Regions from separate parts of the Saccharothrix lopnurensis genome, predicted to be linked through region 2. Evidence: riboswitches for the same ligand, from Rfam matches in the RefSeq annotation. Region 2 holds a riboswitch; each other region holds the start of a gene.
The links. A riboswitch is a leader RNA that binds a small molecule or an ion and turns the genes downstream of it on or off. The one in region 2 is predicted to bind cobalamin.
Positions count from the first base shown of each region.

Region 1: linked by a shared signal. The riboswitch ahead of ACFP3R_RS31870 (FecCD family ABC transporter permease) and the one ahead of ACFP3R_RS20850 (ribonucleoside-diphosphate reductase subunit alpha) in region 2 are both predicted to bind cobalamin.
Region 3: linked by a shared signal. The riboswitch ahead of ACFP3R_RS26900 (putative cobaltochelatase) and the one ahead of ACFP3R_RS20850 (ribonucleoside-diphosphate reductase subunit alpha) in region 2 are both predicted to bind cobalamin.
Region 4: linked by a shared signal. The riboswitch ahead of ACFP3R_RS06385 (CbtB-domain containing protein) and the one ahead of ACFP3R_RS20850 (ribonucleoside-diphosphate reductase subunit alpha) in region 2 are both predicted to bind cobalamin.

Region 1 covers NZ_JBHSQO010000051.1:29,130-33,331, forward strand. Annotated here, with positions in the region: gene ACFP3R_RS31860 (ABC transporter substrate-binding protein) at 1-586, opposite strand, end outside; gene ACFP3R_RS31865 (ABC transporter ATP-binding protein) at 580-1,332, opposite strand; gene ACFP3R_RS31870 (FecCD family ABC transporter permease) at 1,332-2,420, opposite strand; cobalamin riboswitch at 2,512-2,647, opposite strand; gene ACFP3R_RS31875 (3-isopropylmalate dehydrogenase) at 2,688-3,728, opposite strand; gene ACFP3R_RS31880 (S8 family peptidase) at 3,971-4,202, opposite strand, start outside.
Region 2 covers NZ_JBHSQO010000020.1:127,477-131,678, forward strand. Annotated here, with positions in the region: gene ACFP3R_RS20845 (glycoside hydrolase family 76 protein) at 1-1,151, shown strand, start outside; cobalamin riboswitch at 1,372-1,591, shown strand; gene ACFP3R_RS20850 (ribonucleoside-diphosphate reductase subunit alpha) at 1,712-4,202, shown strand, end outside.
Region 3 covers NZ_JBHSQO010000035.1:27,636-31,837, reverse strand. Annotated here, with positions in the region: gene ACFP3R_RS26910 (8-amino-7-oxononanoate synthase) at 1-125, opposite strand, end outside; gene ACFP3R_RS26905 (cytochrome P450) at 162-1,391, shown strand; cobalamin riboswitch at 1,500-1,637, shown strand; gene ACFP3R_RS26900 (putative cobaltochelatase) at 1,678-3,702, shown strand; gene cobO (cob(I)yrinic acid a,c-diamide adenosyltransferase) at 3,712-4,202, shown strand, end outside.
Region 4 covers NZ_JBHSQO010000004.1:260,459-264,660, forward strand. Annotated here, with positions in the region: gene ACFP3R_RS06375 (HAD family hydrolase) at 1-624, shown strand, start outside; gene ACFP3R_RS06380 (CbtA family protein) at 682-1,419, opposite strand; gene ACFP3R_RS06385 (CbtB-domain containing protein) at 1,431-1,616, opposite strand; cobalamin riboswitch at 1,642-1,816, opposite strand; gene ACFP3R_RS06390 ((2Fe-2S)-binding protein) at 1,866-2,522, opposite strand; gene ACFP3R_RS06395 (LysE family translocator) at 2,542-3,171, shown strand; gene ACFP3R_RS06400 (GNAT family N-acetyltransferase) at 3,178-4,202, opposite strand, start outside.

The sequences.
Region 1 (4,202 bases), on a different contig from region 2:
GGGCCTCGGCCACCTGCTCGCGGTAGCCGGTGATCAGCCGTTCGGCCCGGTCCTCGACGCCGAAGATCCGACCGAGGTTGCCCAGGTCGGTGTAGAGGGCCTCCAGGGGCGGCATGATGCCGCGCTGCTTCGCCACGCCGTTGCGGCACGCCTCGGTGAGCTGGTAGGTGGCGATGCCGAGCTGCCCCAGCGAGTCCGGGGTGAGCCCGGTGCTCTCGGAGAAGCCGTAGTTCCAGCCCGCGAACACGAGGTCCGCGCCCGCGCCCTGGACCAGCTCCTTGGTGATCTTCTCGCCCAGGTGCGGCACGCGCTCGAAGTCGGCCCGCCAGGGCGAGGACGCCACGTCGCCGGTCTTGGCGGAGGAGGAGATGGTGTAGCCGGCCATCCGGTCGGCCAGCCCGAGCGCGAACATCAGCTCGGTGATGCCGGTGTCGTTGGTGACGACCCGGGAGGGTGTCGCGTACTCGACCTCCCGGCCGCAGTTCGTGACGGTCGTGGTGCCCGCGCCCGGCGGTTCGGCGACGACCCGCGCGCCGCACGCCGTCGTGGACAGGACCGCGGCGAGCGCGATGAGCGTTCTCAGCACGGGGTGGCCTCCTGGTGGTCGAACAGCAGTTGTGGCACCCCGGTGGTGGGGTGCGGGACGACGTGGGCGCGCACGCGGAAGACCTCGGCCAGCACCTCGGGGGTGAGCACCTCGGCGGGCGTGCCGCTGTGCGCGACCCGGCCGCGGTCGAGCACGTGCAGGCGGTCGCAGTGGGCGGCGGCGAGGTTGAGGTCGTGCAGCACGGCCAGGACGGTGACGCCCAGGCGGCGGACCAGGGCGAGCACGGCCAGCTGGTGGCTGATGTCCAGGTGGTTGGTCGGCTCGTCGAGCACCAGCACCCTGGGCCGCTGGGTCAGGGCGCGGGCGATGAGCACGCGCTGCCGCTCGCCGCCGGAGAGGGTGAGGAAGCCGCGGTGCGCGAGGTGGGCCGCGTCCACCCTGGTCAGGGACTCGCGCACGATGGCCTCGTCGTCGGGGCCCGCGCCGTGGGGCAGCCGGCCCATGGCGACGACCTCGGTGACGGTGAAGTCGAACTCGACGTGGCTGTCCTGGGTGAGCGCGGCCAGGTCGCGGGCGGTGTCGCGGACCCGGGTGGTGGTGATGTCGCGGCCGTCGAGGCGGACCACTCCCCCGTGCGGTTTGAGCGCCCGGTAGGCGCAGCGCAGCGTGGTGGACTTGCCGCTGCCGTTGGGGCCGACGATGCCGTGCACCTCGCCCGTGCCGGCGGTCAGGTCGACGCCGCGCAGGATGCCGTCGACGGCCAGCCCCTCGATCCGGACCTCCATCAGCGGCCCCCGAACACGTAGCCGCGGCGGCGCAGCAGGAGCACGAAGCACGGCACGCCCAGGGCGGCGGTGATGACGCCCAGCGGCAGCTCCTCGGGCGCGGCGAGCAGGCGGGCGGCGACGTCGACCCAGATCAGGAAGCAGGCGCCGGCGAGCGGGGCCACGGCGAGCACCCGGCGGTGGTCCGCGCCGACCAGCAGGCGGACCAGGTGGGGCAGCACCAGGCCGACGAACCCGACCGCGCCGCTGACCGCGACCAGCACGCCGGTCATGGCGGCGGTGACCAGGAACAGGGTGCGGCGGGTCCGGGCGACGTCGACGCCGAGGGTGGTGGCGGTCTCGTCGCCCATGGCCAGGGCGTTGAGGTGCCGGGCGCGGGTGGTGAGGTAGGCGGTGCCGGCGACGACCACGGCCGCGGCGACCGGCACCGACGCCCAGGTGACCCCGCCCAGGCTGCCGAGCAGCCAGAACAGGGCGGCGCGGGCGGCCTCGCCGCGCGGCGCCTGGAAGACCAGCAGCATGGCGATCGCGGAGAAGCCGTGGGCGAGGGCGGTGCCGGTGAGGACCAGGCGCAGCGGGGTCAGCCCGCCCCGGCCGGCCACCAGGTAGACCAGCGCCGTCGCGGCCAGGGCGGACAGGAACGCGGCGGTGGACAGGGCGTAGATGCCCAGGGAGGCGAACAGGCCGGTGGTGGCGACCGCCGTGGCGCCGACGCTCGCGCCCGAGGAGATGCCCAGCACGTACGGGTCGGCCAGGGCGTTGCGGACCACCGCCTGGACGGCCACGCCGACCGCGGCCAGCCCCGCGCCCACGACGGCGGCCAGCAGCACCCGGGGCAGCCGGATGTCCCACACGATCCGGTAGGGGCCCGCCTCCGCGGCCTGGACCACCCCGCCCGTGACGGCCGCGTGCAGGTAGCGGACCACGTCGTCGAACGGCACGGGCACCGGGCCGAGGGCCACGCCGCACACCACCGAGACCGCGAGCGCGACGGCCAGGGCCGCGCACGCGCCGGTGGTGGAGGAGGCCGGTCCCGCGGTGGTCGGGTTCGCCGGGTTCGTCGGGGTCACCGGGTTCGTCGGGGTCACCGGGCGCCTTTCGGGCGGGTGGCCTCGACCGGGTGGCCCCGGTCCGCGGCGGACCGGTGCGCATCCGTCCCGCAGACCACGGCAGGAGTGGAGCTTCTTCCCACCGCCCGCGGGTGATCGGGCTGGCCGAAGGCGACTTCGGCTTACCGTTGCGGGTCAGCGCCGGACTCTCACCGGACTTCCCCCGCGGGCGACGCTCGCGACCCTAACGCGAAGGGCCACCACGACCGTGTCGTGGTGGCCCTGATCACGCGTCCGGGAGGGCGGTCAGGCCCCCGTGCGGACGTTCGACGACACGAGCGCGGCCAGGCGGTCGCCCACCGCGTAGGTGGCGCCCGGCGACGAGTGGTCGCGGGTGGCCAGGTCGAAGGCCACCGACGCCTCGATCCGGCGCGCCGCCTCCGACTCGCCCAGGTGGTCGAGCATCAGCGCCACCGACAGCACGGCGGCCGTCGGGTCGGCGATGCCCTGGCCCGCGATGTCCGGCGCGCTGCCGTGCACGGGCTCGAACATGCTCGGGTTGCGCCTGGTCACGTCCAGGTTGCCCGAGGCCGCCAGCCCGATGCCGCCGGTCACGGCCGCCGCCAGGTCGGTCAGGATGTCCCCGAACAGGTTGTCGGTGACGATCACGTCGTAGCGGCCCGGGTCGGTCACCAGGTGGATGGTGGCCGCGTCCACGTGCTGGTAGGCCACGGTCACGTCCGGGTGCTGGAGCGACACCTCCTCGACCACGCGCGACCACAGCGAGCCGGCGTGGGTCAGGACGTTGGTCTTGTGCACCAGCGTCAGGTGCTTGCGCGGCCGGTTGGCCGCCCTGGCGAACGCGTCGCGCACCACCCGCTCCACGCCGAACGAGGTGTTGATCGACACCTCGGTCGCGATCTCGTGCGGGGTGTCCTTGCGCAGGAGCCCGCCGTTGCCCGCGTACAGCCCCTCGGTGCCCTCGCGCACGACCACCATGTCGATCTCGGGCGGGTCGGCGATCGGGCTGCGGACACCCGGGTACAGCCGGGCCGGGCGCAGGTTCACGTGGTGGTCGAGTTCGAACCGGAGCCGCAGCAGCAGGCCGCGTTCCAGGATGCCGCTGGGCACGGACGGGTCGCCCACGGCACCGAGCAGGATCGCGTCGTGCTGGCGGAGCTCACCGAGCACCGATTCCGGCAACAACTCACCTGTGGCGTGCCAGCGCGCCGCACCGAGGTCGTAGCGGGTGATCTCGGCCGCGGGAACGACCTCACCGAGCACCTTCAGGGCCTCGGCGATGACCTCGGGCCCGATCCCGTCCCCTGGGATCACTGCGAGCCGCATCCACACACCTCCCAGGTATCAGTCCCATGTCGCGGGACTAGTTCTCAATGCGAAAGGCTACCGGGCGCGGAGCGTGAAAACGCACTCGGAACACACCTACGGGGCGATCTCTCCCGGACTGCGGGACACCCGAACGGTTCAAGGCCCCCGAACGGGTGTCGCCCGATGCGCTTAAAAGGCTCTGGCCAGCCGGGGCAACCCCCGACCGGCCAGAGCGTGGAACGTCGATCAGCCCACCGGGATCAGTCCGCCGAGCGGTTGCCCGTCTTCCCCTTCACCTTCACCACGTCGGCGCGGTCGCCCGTCGCGTTGTGGTGGTGCAGCAGGAGCAGGCTGTCCGCGCCGTCGGCGGCCAGCGCCGCGGCGTCGCGGTTGACCACCAGCGCGGTGCCGGGGCGCGCCTGGTAGGACAGCGCGGCGTCGCCGCCGCCCTGCACCCACAGGCCCGGCTTGAGCGGGTCGAACGACAGCGGG
Region 2 (4,202 bases):
ACGCCGGGGGAACGTGGCAGCCGAAGGTCGGCTCGACCACGACCCCGGCGGGTTACGGCGGCTGGCGCACGCTCATGCACAACGTGGACGACTGGGCCGGGCTGCGCGTCGGGCTGCTGCGCGCCTGCGGCCAGCCCGCCGGGTCGTCGACCATCGCCTGCACGAGCTGGTACCGCACCACGTGGAACGCCTGGGACCGCCGCACCGCCGCGGCCACCGCCCTGATGCAGCGGTACAACCCGGACACCGGCCTGTTCGACACCACGGGCTGGTGGAACTCCGCCAACGCGCTCAACGCGATCATCGACAACGCGCGGGTGAGCGGCATGGGTTCCTACCGCTACGCCATCGCCCGCACCTTCGACCTCAACCGCACCGCCTGGGACGGCAACTTCATCAACGAGTACAACGACGACGTCGCGTGGTGGGGGCTGACGTGGATCGCCGCCTACGACCTCACCGGCGACCGCCGCTACCTCGACACCGCCCGCACCGGCGCCGACCACATCCACCGCTACTGGGACCAGACCTGCGGCGGCGGCATCTGGTGGACCTCCAGCCGGACCTACAAGAACGCCATCGCCAACTCGCTGTACGTCCAGCTCAACGCCGCCCTGCACAACCGGTTGCCCGGTGACACCACCTACGTGCAGCGCGCCCGGAACGGCTGGCAGTGGTTCGAGGGCACCGGGATGATCACCAGCTCGAACCTGGTCAACGACGGCCTCGTCACCTCGACGTGCCGCAACAACGGCCAGACGCCGTGGAGCTACAACCAGGGCGTGCCGCTGGCCGCGCTGACCGAACTGCACCGCGCCACCGGCGACCAGGCGTACCTCACGCGGGCGCGGGCGTTGGCCAACGCCTCGACCACCAGTTCCGCGCTCAACCCGGGTGGGATCGTGTTCGACAACGGCGGCGGCGGTGACGTCCCGTCCTTCAAGGGCGCCTTCGTGCGCGGACTCGGTCAGCTGAACCGGGCGCTGCCGGACCGCCCGTACACCGCCTACCTCACCCGGCAGGCGGACACGGCCCACGCGCGCGACCGGTCCAGCAGCGACTCCTACGACCAGCCGTGGGCCGGGCCGTTCCAGCGCAGCGACGCGGCGCGCCAGCACAGCGCGGTGGACCTGATGAACGCCGCCGGCTGACCGGTTGGCCGGACGACGTCCGGAGCAGTCCCGGGAGCCGTTCACCGGACCGGTGCACCAGCGGTAACCAGGGACGCCATCCGCACGACCGCCGCCGACCGCACTCCGCGACACCGGCCCCCCGCACCCCGGGCGAGCACGGCGGCACGCACGACCTGCGGAGTGATCTTCGCGACCCTCGCTCATGTGGGGTCGGGTTGCGGGACGATCTACAACATGTAGTGTTCCCGCCGTCGATGGTTCCGACGCCCTTCCCGAAGGGCGGAGGAGGCAAGAGGGAACCCGGTGCGAATCCGGGACTGCCCCGCAGCGGTGAGTGGGAACGACCGCCGTCAACGAAGCACTGCGCGTCTCGCGTGGGAAGCGACGGCCAGTAGGTCCGGTCCTTTCGGGGTCGGGTGCCCGCGAGTCCGAAGACCTGCCGTCGGTGCGCGCGCCGGCCGGCGTGCGCGTGTCCGGGGCCTCGTGGGCGGGCCGACGCGGATCGGCGCGCCGTCGTGCGCGCGTCTGCGGCACCTCCCGCGTGCTCCGGGCCGTTCGAGGCTCGCGAGGAGAGGGCTGTGCCGACCACAACCACGAGCACCACCGCGCAGGTGCGGGTGATCCGCCGCGACGGCGGTGCCTCGGCGTTCGACGCCACCAGGATCGCGGTGGCGATGACCAGGGCGTTCCTGGCCGCGGAGGGTGACGCCGCCGCGTCGTCGTCCCGGCTGCACCCCCTGGTGGAAGATCTGACCGCGCAGGTGGGGGCCGCGCTGCTCAAGCACGCCCGTCCCGACACCGCGCTGCACGTTGAACAGATCCAGGACCAGGTCGAACTGGTCCTGATGCGCGGCGGCCACCACAAGGTGGCCCGCGCCTACGTGCTCTACCGCGAGAAGCGGGCCAAGGCGCGCGAAGTCGTGCCCTCAGCGCCGGAGTTCCGCGTCAAGGGCCCGGACGGGGAACTCGTCCCGCTGGACTGGGACCGCGTCGGGGTCGTGGTCGGCGAGGCGTGCGCGGACCTGGCGGACACCTCGCCGGAGGCCGTGCTGGCCGAGGTGCGGCGCACCCTGTACGACGGCATCACGGTCGACGAGCTGTCCGTGGCGCTGGTGATGGCCGCGCGGACGCTGGTGGAGACCGAGCCGAACTACTCCTACGTCGCCGCGCGGCTGCTGCTGGACCGGTTGCGGCGCGAGGCGCTGACCCGCGTCGCCGGCCGCCCGGTGGAGGGCGCCGGCGGGCGGACGTCCTACGTGGACCACTTCCCGGCGTACGTGCGGCTGGGCGTCGAGCTGGACCGCCTCGACCCCGAGCTGGCGAACTTCGACGTCGAGCGCCTGGCCGCCGCGATCCGGCCCGAGCGCGACGCGAAGTTCGACTTCCCCGGGATGCAGACGCTCTACGACCGCTACCTGCTGCACGACCACGGCACCCGTTACGAGCTGCCGCAGGCGTTCTTCATGCGGGTGGCGATGGGCCTGGCCCTGCGCGAGGACGACCGGGAAGCCCGCGCGATCGAGTTCTACGAGCTGCTGTCGAGCTTCGACTTCATGGCCTCGACGCCGACGCTGTTCAACTCCGGCACCACCCGGCCGCAGCTCTCGTCGTGCTTCCTCACCACCGTGGACGACGACCTGGACGGCATCTTCCGGGGTTACCGGAACAACGCGCTGCTGGCGAAGTTCTCCGGCGGCCTGGGCAACGACTGGACCCCGGTGCGCGGCATGGGCGCCCACATCAGGGGCACCAACGGCGAGTCCCAGGGCGTGGTGCCGTTCCTGAAGATCGCCAACGACACGGCGGTGGCGGTCAACCAGGGCGGCAAGCGCAAGGGCGCGGCCTGCGCCTACCTGGAGACCTGGCACGTCGACGTCGAGGAGTTCCTCGACCTGCGCAAGAACACCGGCGACGACCGCCGCCGCACGCACGACATGAACACCGCGAACTGGGTGCCCGACGAGTTCCTGCGCCGCGTCGAGGCCGACGCCGACTGGACGTTGTTCTCCCCCGACGAGGTGCCGGACCTGCACGACCTCTACGGTCGCGCGTTCGCGCGGCGCTACCGCGCCTACGAGGAGGCCGCCGACCGGGGCGAGATGCGGGTGGTCAAGCGGGTGCGCGCGGTGGACCTGTGGCGGCGGATGCTGACCGTGCTGTTCGAGACCGGCCACCCGTGGATCACCTTCAAGGACCCGTGCAACCTGCGCTCGCCGCAGCAGCACGTCGGCGTGGTGCACTCGTCGAACCTGTGCACCGAGATCACCCTGAACACCTCGGCCGACGAGGTCGCGGTGTGCAACCTGGGTTCGGTGAACCTGGCCAACCACGTCACCGCCGCCGGTGTGGACGCGGCCCGGTTGGAGCGCACCGTCACCACGGCCGTGCGCATGTTGGACAACGTGATCGACATCAACTTCTACACGATCCCCGAGGCCCGCCGGTCCAACCTGCGGCACCGCCCGATCGGCCTGGGCCTGATGGGGTTCACCGATGCCCTGTTCGTCCAGCGCCTGGTCCCGGGCTCGCCGGGAGCGGTGGAGTTCGCCGACCGCAGCACGGAGGCGATCAGCTACCACGCCCTGTCCGCCTCGGCCGACCTGGCGCGCGAGCGCGGCAGCTACGAGTCGTTCGAGGGTTCGCTGTGGAGCCGGGGAATCCTGCCCATCGACTCCGTCGCCCTGCTGGCCGAGGCCCGCGACGGCGACCTGGACGTGGACACCTCCACCACGCTGGACTGGGACGCATTGAGGGAGAAGGTGCGCGGCGGGATGCGCAACTCCAACACCACGGCCATCGCCCCCACCGCCACGATCTCCACCATCTGCGGCGTCGGCCAGTCGATCGAGCCGCTGTTCCGCAACCTGTACGTGAAGTCGAACATGTCCGGCGACTTCACCGTCCTCAACCGGCACCTGGTCGCCGACCTCAAGGCGCTCGGCCTGTGGGACGAGGCCATGGTGGCGGACCTGAAGTACTTCGACGGCTCACTGGCCCCGGTCGACCGGGTGCCCGACGAGCTGAAGGCCCTGTACGCCACCGCGTTCGAGGTCTCCTCCGAGTGGCTGG
Region 3 (4,202 bases), on a different contig from region 2:
GCCAGGTCGAGGTCCGCGGATTCGGCGGGGCGGGGCCGGACGCGGCGCGCGAGGCCGGCCTTGGCGCGGGCCCCGGCGCGCGTGTCGATCCAGTCGAACACCGACTCACCTGTGCGCACACTCACGCCGGCAGTGTCGCACCCGGCGGCTACCGTGCCGGCGTGGACCTCTTCCAGCCCGGACCGGCCGACCTGCGGTCGCTGCGCGAGCGGGCGCCGGTGCACCGGGACGGGCGCACCGGGCTGTGGTTGGTCAGCCGGTACGACGACGTGCGCGCGGTGCTGGCCGACCCGCGCCGGTTCCGCCCGGACAACGCGCTGACCGCGGTGGTCCCGATCCCCGGCCCGGTGCTGCGGGAGCTGGCCCGCGCCGGGTTCTCGCTGCCGCCGACGCTGGCCAACAACGGGACCCCGACCCACGCCGCCCTGCGCCGGCTGGTCGCCCGCTTCCTCACGCCCGCGCGGGTGGCGGCGGCGGGGCCGCGGATCGCGGAGCTGACCGCGGCGCGGCTGGCCGGGCTGACCGGGGTGGTGGACCTGCACCCGGCGCTGGCCCGCGACCTGCCGGCGGTGGTGCTGCTGGAGGTGCTGGGCATCCGCGACGTGGACGTGGCCGCGCTGAAGGCGTGGAGCACCGCGTCGCTGGAGCTGTTCTGGGGCGACGTCTCGCCGGCGCGGCAGCGGGAGCTGGCCGGGCCGGCCGCCGCGTTCCACCGGTGGCTGACCGGGCGCATCGAGGTCGCCGACCCGCGCGGCGACGACCTGTTCGGCGCGCTGCGGGCCCGGGGCGTGCCGCTGCGGGAGGCGGCCGGGCTGTGCTACTTCCTGCTGATCGCGGGCCAGGAGACGACGACGCAGCTGCTGTGCGCGGCGTTCCACGCGGTGCTGCGGCACGGCGACCTGTGGTCGCGGCTGCCCGAACCCGGCCTGGCGGCCGCGTGCGTCGAGGAGGTGCTGCGCCGGGAACCACCGGTCACCACCTGGCGGCGGGTCGCGGCCGAGCCGGTCGTGCTGTCCGGCGTCGAGGTCCCGGCGGGCGCGCCGCTGCTGCTGATGCTCGCGGGCGCGGGCTCGGACCCCGGCGCGTTCGAGGACCCCGAGCGGTTCTGCCCCGGTCGCCCGAACGCCCGCGCGCACCTGGCGTTCGGCCACGGCAGGCACTTCTGCCTCGGCGCGGGCCTGGCCCGGCTGGAGGCGGAGGTGGTGCTGCGGGAGACCGCGCTGCGGTTCCCGCGCCTGCGGCTGGCCTCGGCGGACCCGCCGCCGGTGCTGGGCCTGCTGTCGTTCCGGGCGCCGCTGACCGTCGAGGTGGACCTGGGGGACCGGGACGGGCCCGCCGGCGAGGCGGCCGCCCGGCGGCTCGTGGCCCCGGGCGGGGTCGGCCGGCGGTAGCGCGTCGACAGCGCGTCGACGTCCCGGGACGCCTCCACCGGCCTGGTCCGCGGCGGTGCCGGGGGCGTGCGGCCGGTCCCGGTGTGATCGCGCTCGCGTCCCCGGGGCTTGGAGCCGCCGGCCGCAGGTGCGACGATGCCGGGGCTGTAGGGGTGCGCGAGGAAGCCGGTGCGAATCCGGCGCGGTCCCGCCACTGTGACCGGTTCACCCCGGGAGCCAGGAACTCGCCCCCCGACGTCATCGCTACCGGACCCGGGCGTGGACACCCGAGGAAGGACACCGCCGCATGGGCGCGCGTTTCCCCTTTTCCGCCGTCGTCGGACAGGACGACCTCCGCACGGCGCTGCTGCTCAACGCCGTGCACCCCGGTATCGGCGGGGTGCTCGTCCGAGGTGAGAAGGGCACCGCGAAGTCGACCGCGGTCCGCGCGCTGGCCGCGCTGCTGCCCGGCCTGGACGTGGTGCCGGGCTGCCGGTTCGGCTGCGACCCGGCGGTGGCGACCGACTGCCCGGACGGACCGCACGCGGCGGGGTCCGAGCGGCGGCCCGCGCGGCTGGTCGAACTGCCGGTCGGCGCGACCGAGGACCGGCTGATCGGCTCGCTGGACCTGGAGCGCGCCCTCACCGAGGGCGTGCGCGCCTACCAGCCGGGCCTGCTGGCCGCCGCCCACCGGGGCGTGCTGTACGTGGACGAGGTCAACCTGCTGCACGACCACCTCGTGGACCTGCTGCTCGACGCCGCCGCCATGGGCCGCGCGCACGTGGAGCGCGAGGGCGTGTCCGTGTCGCACGCCGCGTCGTTCCTGCTGGTGGGCACCATGAACCCGGAGGAGGGCGAGCTGCGCCCGCAGCTGCTGGACCGGTTCGGCCTGACGGTCACCGTCCGGGCCGCCCGGGACGTGCCCACGCGCACCGAGGTGGTCCGGCGGCGGCTGGCCTACGAGGCGGACCAGGACGGGTTCGCCGCGCGCTGGGCCGAGCAGGACGCCGCGCTGGCCGCGCGGATCGTCGGGGCCCGCGCCCGGCTGGCGGCGGTCGTGCTGCCGGACGCCGAGCTGCGCCGCATCTCCGCGATCTGCGCCGCGTTCGAGGTGGACGGGATGCGCGCGGACCTCGTGGTCGCCCGCACCGCGACCGCGCACGCCGCCTGGCGCGGCGCCGACGAGGTGGCGGAGGAGGACGTGGAGGCGGCCGTGCGGCTCGCCCTGCCGCACCGCAAGCGCCGCGACCCGTTCGACGAGCCGGGGCTGGAGGAGGAGCAGCTGGACGACGCACTCCGGCAGGGCGAGGAGGCCGCCCGGGAGCCGGACGGGCCCGACGGCGGCCCCCAGGACGGCCCTGACGGCGATCCCGACGACGAGGGACCCGACGACGGCGGCGGCGGCCCCGGCGGCGGTCCGGGGGACGACGTGCCCGACGGTGATGGTGCGGAGCTGCCGGGTCGCCCGCCCGAGCAGCCCGCCGGGAACGGCGGCGGCCCCTCCGCCGAGCGCACGCACACCCCCGCCCCCGCCTTCCGCGCCCGCCTGCTCCAGGTGCCCGGCGTCGGCGACGGCGCGCCCGGCAAGCGCTCCCGGGCCCGCGCCCGCACCGGCCGCGTGGTCCGACCCTCCACAGTGGACGGATCGGGTCTGCACCTGCTCGGCACGCTCGCCGCGGCCGCGCCCCACCAGGCCGCCCGGGGCCGCGGCGGTCCCGGCCTGGAGCTGCGCGGATCGGACCTGCGCCGGTCGGTGCGCGAGGGCCGGGAGGGCAACCTCGTGCTGTTCGTGGTCGACACCTCCGGGTCGATGGCCGCGCGGCAGCGGATGTCCGCGGTCAGCGGCGCGGTGGTCTCCCTGCTGCGCGACGCCTACCAGCGGCGCGACAAGGTCGGCGTGGTGACGTTCCGGGGCCGGGAGGCCACCGTCGCCCTGCCGCCGACCCACTCGGTGGACGCCGCGGCGGCCCGGCTGCGCGCCCTGCGCACCGGCGGCCGCACCCCGCTGGCCGACGGCCTGCTGCGCGCCCGGCGCGTGCTGGGGACCGAGCGCGTGCGCGACCCGCGCCGCCGCGCGCTGCTGGTGCTGCTGACCGACGGGCGCGCGACCGCCTCCGGCACGGGCGGCGACCCGCTGCGCGACGCCCTGCGCGCCGCGGGCCTGCTGGCCGCCGACCGGGTGGCCGCGGTGGTCGTGGACTGCGAGCACGGCCCGATCAGGCTCGGCCTGGCCGGGCGGGTGGCGGGCGCGCTGGACGCCGCGTGCCTGCGCCTCGAAGAGCTGTCCGCCGACCAGGTCGCCGGCGTGGTCCGCGCCGCCCGAGCCGCGTAGGAGCCGAAGATGCCCCAAGGCCAACCGTCCGCCGTGCCCGTCGACGGGCTCACCACCCGGCAGCGCCGCAACCGGCCCCTGGTCGTCCTGCACACCGGGGAGATGAAGGGCAAGTCCACCGCCGCCTTCGGCCTCGCCCTGCGCGGGTGGAACCAGGGCTGGTCCATCGGTGTCTTCCAGTTCGTCAAGTCCGCCAAGTGGAAGGTCGGCGAGGAGTCGGCCTTCCGCGCCCTGGGCCGCCTGCACGAGCAGACCGGCGAGGGCGGCCCCGTCGAGTGGCACAAGATGGGCGAGGGCTGGTCCTGGTCCCGCAAGCAGGGCACCGAGGACGACCACGCCGCCGCCGCGCGGGAGGGCTGGCAGGAGATCGCCCGCCGGATCCGGGACGGGCGGCACGGGCTGTACGTGCTCGACGAGTTCACCTACCCGGTGCACTGGGGCTGGGTGGACGTGGCCGAGGTGGTCGAGACCCTCCGCGACCGGCCCGGCCACCAGCACGT
Region 4 (4,202 bases), on a different contig from region 2:
CTGGACTCGGAGAAGCTGTGGGACGTCCCGCTGTCCGAGTTCGTCGGGAAACTGGGCGGCACGCTGTCGCTGGAGACGCGTCAGCTGCTGGTCGGCACGAGCGTGCCCAGGACGATGGCGATCCTGTTCGCCGAGGTGGGCATCGACGACCCCACCGAGGACGAGGTTCGGGACGGCGCGGCGTGGATCGTCCGCCGCACCGAGGAGGTGTTCCGCGCCGGCCTGCCGTGGCGGCCGGGGGCCCGGGAGGCGCTGCGCGCGGTGCGCGACTCCGGGGTGCCGATGGCGCTGGTCACCTCCACCGAGCGCGGGCTGACCGAGATCGCGCTGGACACCCTGGGGCGCGACCTGTTCGACGTGACGGTGTGCGGTGACGAGGTGGACGGGCTGAACAAGCCGCTGCCCGAGCCCTACCTGAAGGCGGCCCGCCTGCTGGGCGTCGACCCGGCGCGGTGCGTGGCGGTCGAGGACTCCCCGACCGGGGTGGCCTCCGCCGTGGCGGCCGGGTGCACGGTCCTGGTGGTGCCGTGCGACGTGCCGGTGCCGGGGGGCGAGCGCCGCGTGTTCCGCGACTCCCTGGTGGGCGTCGACCTGACGACGCTCGCCCCGCTGCCGGGCAGTTGATCCGGGTGGACCGCTGACCTGGCCGGATCGCCGGCCCGGCTGGGCCGCCGGCCCCGGCTACACCGCCGACAGGCGGTCGGCCCGCCGCACCGCCGGGTCGACCAGCAGGCCGAACACCACGCCGAGACCCAGCCACAGCGTGGCGGTCTCGGCCAGGGACGCCAGCCGGAAGTCCCAGAGCACGCCGCTCGGCATGTCCTCGGGGATGGCGTCCGGCGCGGCCGGGAACAGCAGCAGCACCAGCACCACCGCCGCCACCACGGCCAGCGCGACCGCCGTGGTCCGCAGCGGCGGTGACCAGTGGCCGAGGCGGGAGGCCAGCCAGCTCGCCCCGAACGCGACCAGCAGGCCCGAGGCGATCAGCGCCAGGTAGAGCACCGTGCGGTAGCCGACGGTCTCCGGGTCGCCCACCGCGGGCGGGTTCGCCGGGTACTTCACCGCCGGCAGCAGGGCCGCCGCGCCGAACGCCGCCGCCCCCAGCCACACCGCCCGGCTGAACGGCGACCGGTCGGGGAACCAGCGCCGCGACCCGGCGTAGGCGGTGGCGAACAGCGCGCCCACCGCCACCCCGACGATGACCGCGGCCAGCACGCCGCCGAACACCTGCACGCCCCGGCCGACCAGCTCGCCGTGCTCGTGGCCGCCGGCCCCCGGCTCGACGGGCCGCGCCTCCTCGACGGCCAGCGCGGCGCGGATCGGCACCTCGACCACGACCAGCCCGACCAGGCCCGCGAGCAGGCCGGACACCCCACCGGCGGCGAGCCCGCGCACCAGGTGGTCCCTGTAGGTGAGCACGCCGCCCCGCCTCAGTGGCACGGGACGCCGAGCGCGTGGCGCCCGTCGTGGAAGAACTCGTGGAGCGTCTCGGCGGCGTGGCCGATCGCCGCGCCGTTCTCCTGGAGCACCAGCCAGGTCACGGCCAGCGCGACCAGCGCGACGGCGTAGGCCCACCGGGGGACCTGGACTGGGGCGGACTGCGCGGGGCTCGTCATGACGGGCTCCTCCATGCCTCGTGGAAGGTCAACAGGTGCCGTGGCCGGTCTCCTGACTCCCGGATCGACACCGTCCCCGCGTCTTCCCAGCCGCGCGTGCGGCCAGTGACGTGCTCGGCGGGTTGGCTCCCCGGTCACAGTGGCGAGGACCGCGCCGGATTCGCACCGGCTTCCCGTCCACCACGGCGAAGCGAACATAGAGGTCGCCCGTCCCGCCGCACAACCGGCCGGACGTCTTGTCCGCCGGGTTCACCGCAACGCGCAGTCACCGCACTTGCCGCCGCCGTCGAGCCGGTAGTAGAGGCAGCAGCTGCGCCGCCGGAACGCGACCTCGCCGGGGAACGGGATGAAGTCCCCGCAACCCCGCAGCGGGGGTTCGGCGAACAGCTCCTCGCCCAGCGCGACGCACTCCTCCGCGCTCGCCGCCCCGCCGAGCGCCACGAACCGCAACGCCCCCGCCGCCGACGAGGCCGCGTTGCCCCACAGCAGGCCGGGCGCCACCGGGGCGACCGAGCGCACGGCCTCCACCACCGGCGCCAACGACTCGACGATCCCCACGCCCCCGGCCGGCTCCTTGACCCGGACCCGCAGGCCGTCCGCGTCGTAGCGCCACCAGAGGTTGGCGGGCCGCACGTCCGGCGCCGTCCCGCCGACCGCGCGGGCGGCCACCACCGGGGACAGCAGCCGGGCGGTGTAGCTGAGGAAGAACAGCGAGGCGGCGACGCGCCGTTCGGCGGTGCGGTACCGGGCGGCGATCCGGTCCACGGTGGCGGGCAGGGCGGACCCGTCGAGCAGCGCGGCGCCGTCGTGCCAGCCCTCGTCGGGCCGGCCGACGTCGAGGGCGAAGAACGGGCTGAGGCCGCGGATCTGCCGCAGGGTGGTCAGGACTCGGGAGAACTCGGACACGTGGCCTAGTCTGCCGCCCGTGGACGCGCTGGGGTTGGGACTGTCCCTGGGCCTGGCGGCGAGCATCAGCCCCGGCCCCCTGCTGGTGCTGGTCGTGACGTCGGCGCTGCGGTCCGGCCGGCGGGCGGGCGTGCTGGCCGCGTGCGCGCCGCTGCTGTCGGACGCCGCGGTGGTCGGGGTGACGCTGCTGCTGCTCGGGCGGCTGCCGGAGCGGGCGCTGGGCGTGCTCGGCGTGGTCGGCGCCCTGTTCGTGGTGTGGAGCGGGGTGCGGACGGTGCGGGAGGCGCGCACGGCGTCGCTGGAGCCGGGGGCGTCCGAGTCCACGGCCGCGCCGGGCGTCGCGGCGCTGCGCCGGGCGGTCCTGGTGAACCTGCTCAGCCCCCACCCGTGGGTGGCGTGGGCGACCGCGCTGGGACCGCTGACCGTCACCACGTGGCGGGCGTCGACCGGGGCGGGGGTGGCGTTGCTGGTCGGTTTCTACGCGACCCTGGTGGGTGGGAAGGTGGTGATCGCGCTGGTGGTGGCGCGGGGGCGCCGGCACCTGGGCGACGCGGGTTACCGGCGGGCGCTGACGTTCGCCGGGGTGCTGCTGGGGTTGGCCGGGGTCGCCCTGGGCGTCGAGTTCGCGCCCACCCTGTTCGGGGGCTGAGCGCGGCTACGGCAGGTAGAAGGTCAGCACGTCCGACCGCACCGGCGGGAACAGCGTCCGCATCAGCTCCTCCTCCGGGCCCGGGTACACGTCGGGCTGCCGGGCGGTCAGCCCCTCGATCCCGTGCGGCCCGAACAGCAGCGACGCCACCATGTCCGGCGCCACGCCCGCCCCGCCCGCCGCGCCGGGGGCCTGCATCGTGCCACCGACCGCCACCGGCCCCACCTCGCCGCCCGCGAACGGCACCCGCACGTGCGAGCGGTAGAACGACACCACCGCCTCGCCCTCCTCGCCGGCGAACCGCGCCGACGCCGCCAGCCGCGCCCCGAACACCGGCCGCAGGTGCTCCAGCAGCGCCACCGGGTCGGGGACGCGCACGTAGTAGGAGTTCGCCTCGGCCTTCGCCGGGGCCAGGAACGCCTCCAGCGCCGCGCCCGCGACCGTCCCCGGCCGCTCGGTCACCTCGGTCGCCCCGGTCAGGGCCAGCAGCGCGTGCGCGGCGGCCCCGTCCACCGCGGCCACCTCCGCCAGCCGCACCCCCTCCTCCGGCGGCGTGGTCCGGCCCGAGGCGACCGGCACGCCGTCGCGCTCCACCAGCCACTCGGTGCTGCCGCCGCGCTCCACCAGCCACCGCCACAGCGGGGCGGAGTGCGGCATCCGCAGGTCGAACGGGGCCTGCTCGGCGTCCTGGAACCGGGCGAGGACGGGGATGTCGGCGGCGGTCGCCTCGCGCAGGGTGTGGCCGGCGCCGGCCGGTGTGCCCGTCACGTCCCGGGTGGCGGCGTACGGCACGGCGTAGGTGTAGCCGAACTGCCGGTAGAAGTAGGGGATGCCGAGCATGATGTTCACCAGGTGGCCGCGCGCGGCGGCCCGCTCGTGCGCCCAGCCCATCAGCGCGCGCACCGCGCCCCGGCCCTCGTAGCGCCGGTCGGTCGCCACCAGCTCGACCTGGCCCGCCGGGATCTCCAGCCCGCCGAGCACCAGCGTCTCGTCCAGCAGCGTCGCGGTGGACACCACCAGGTCGCCGTCCA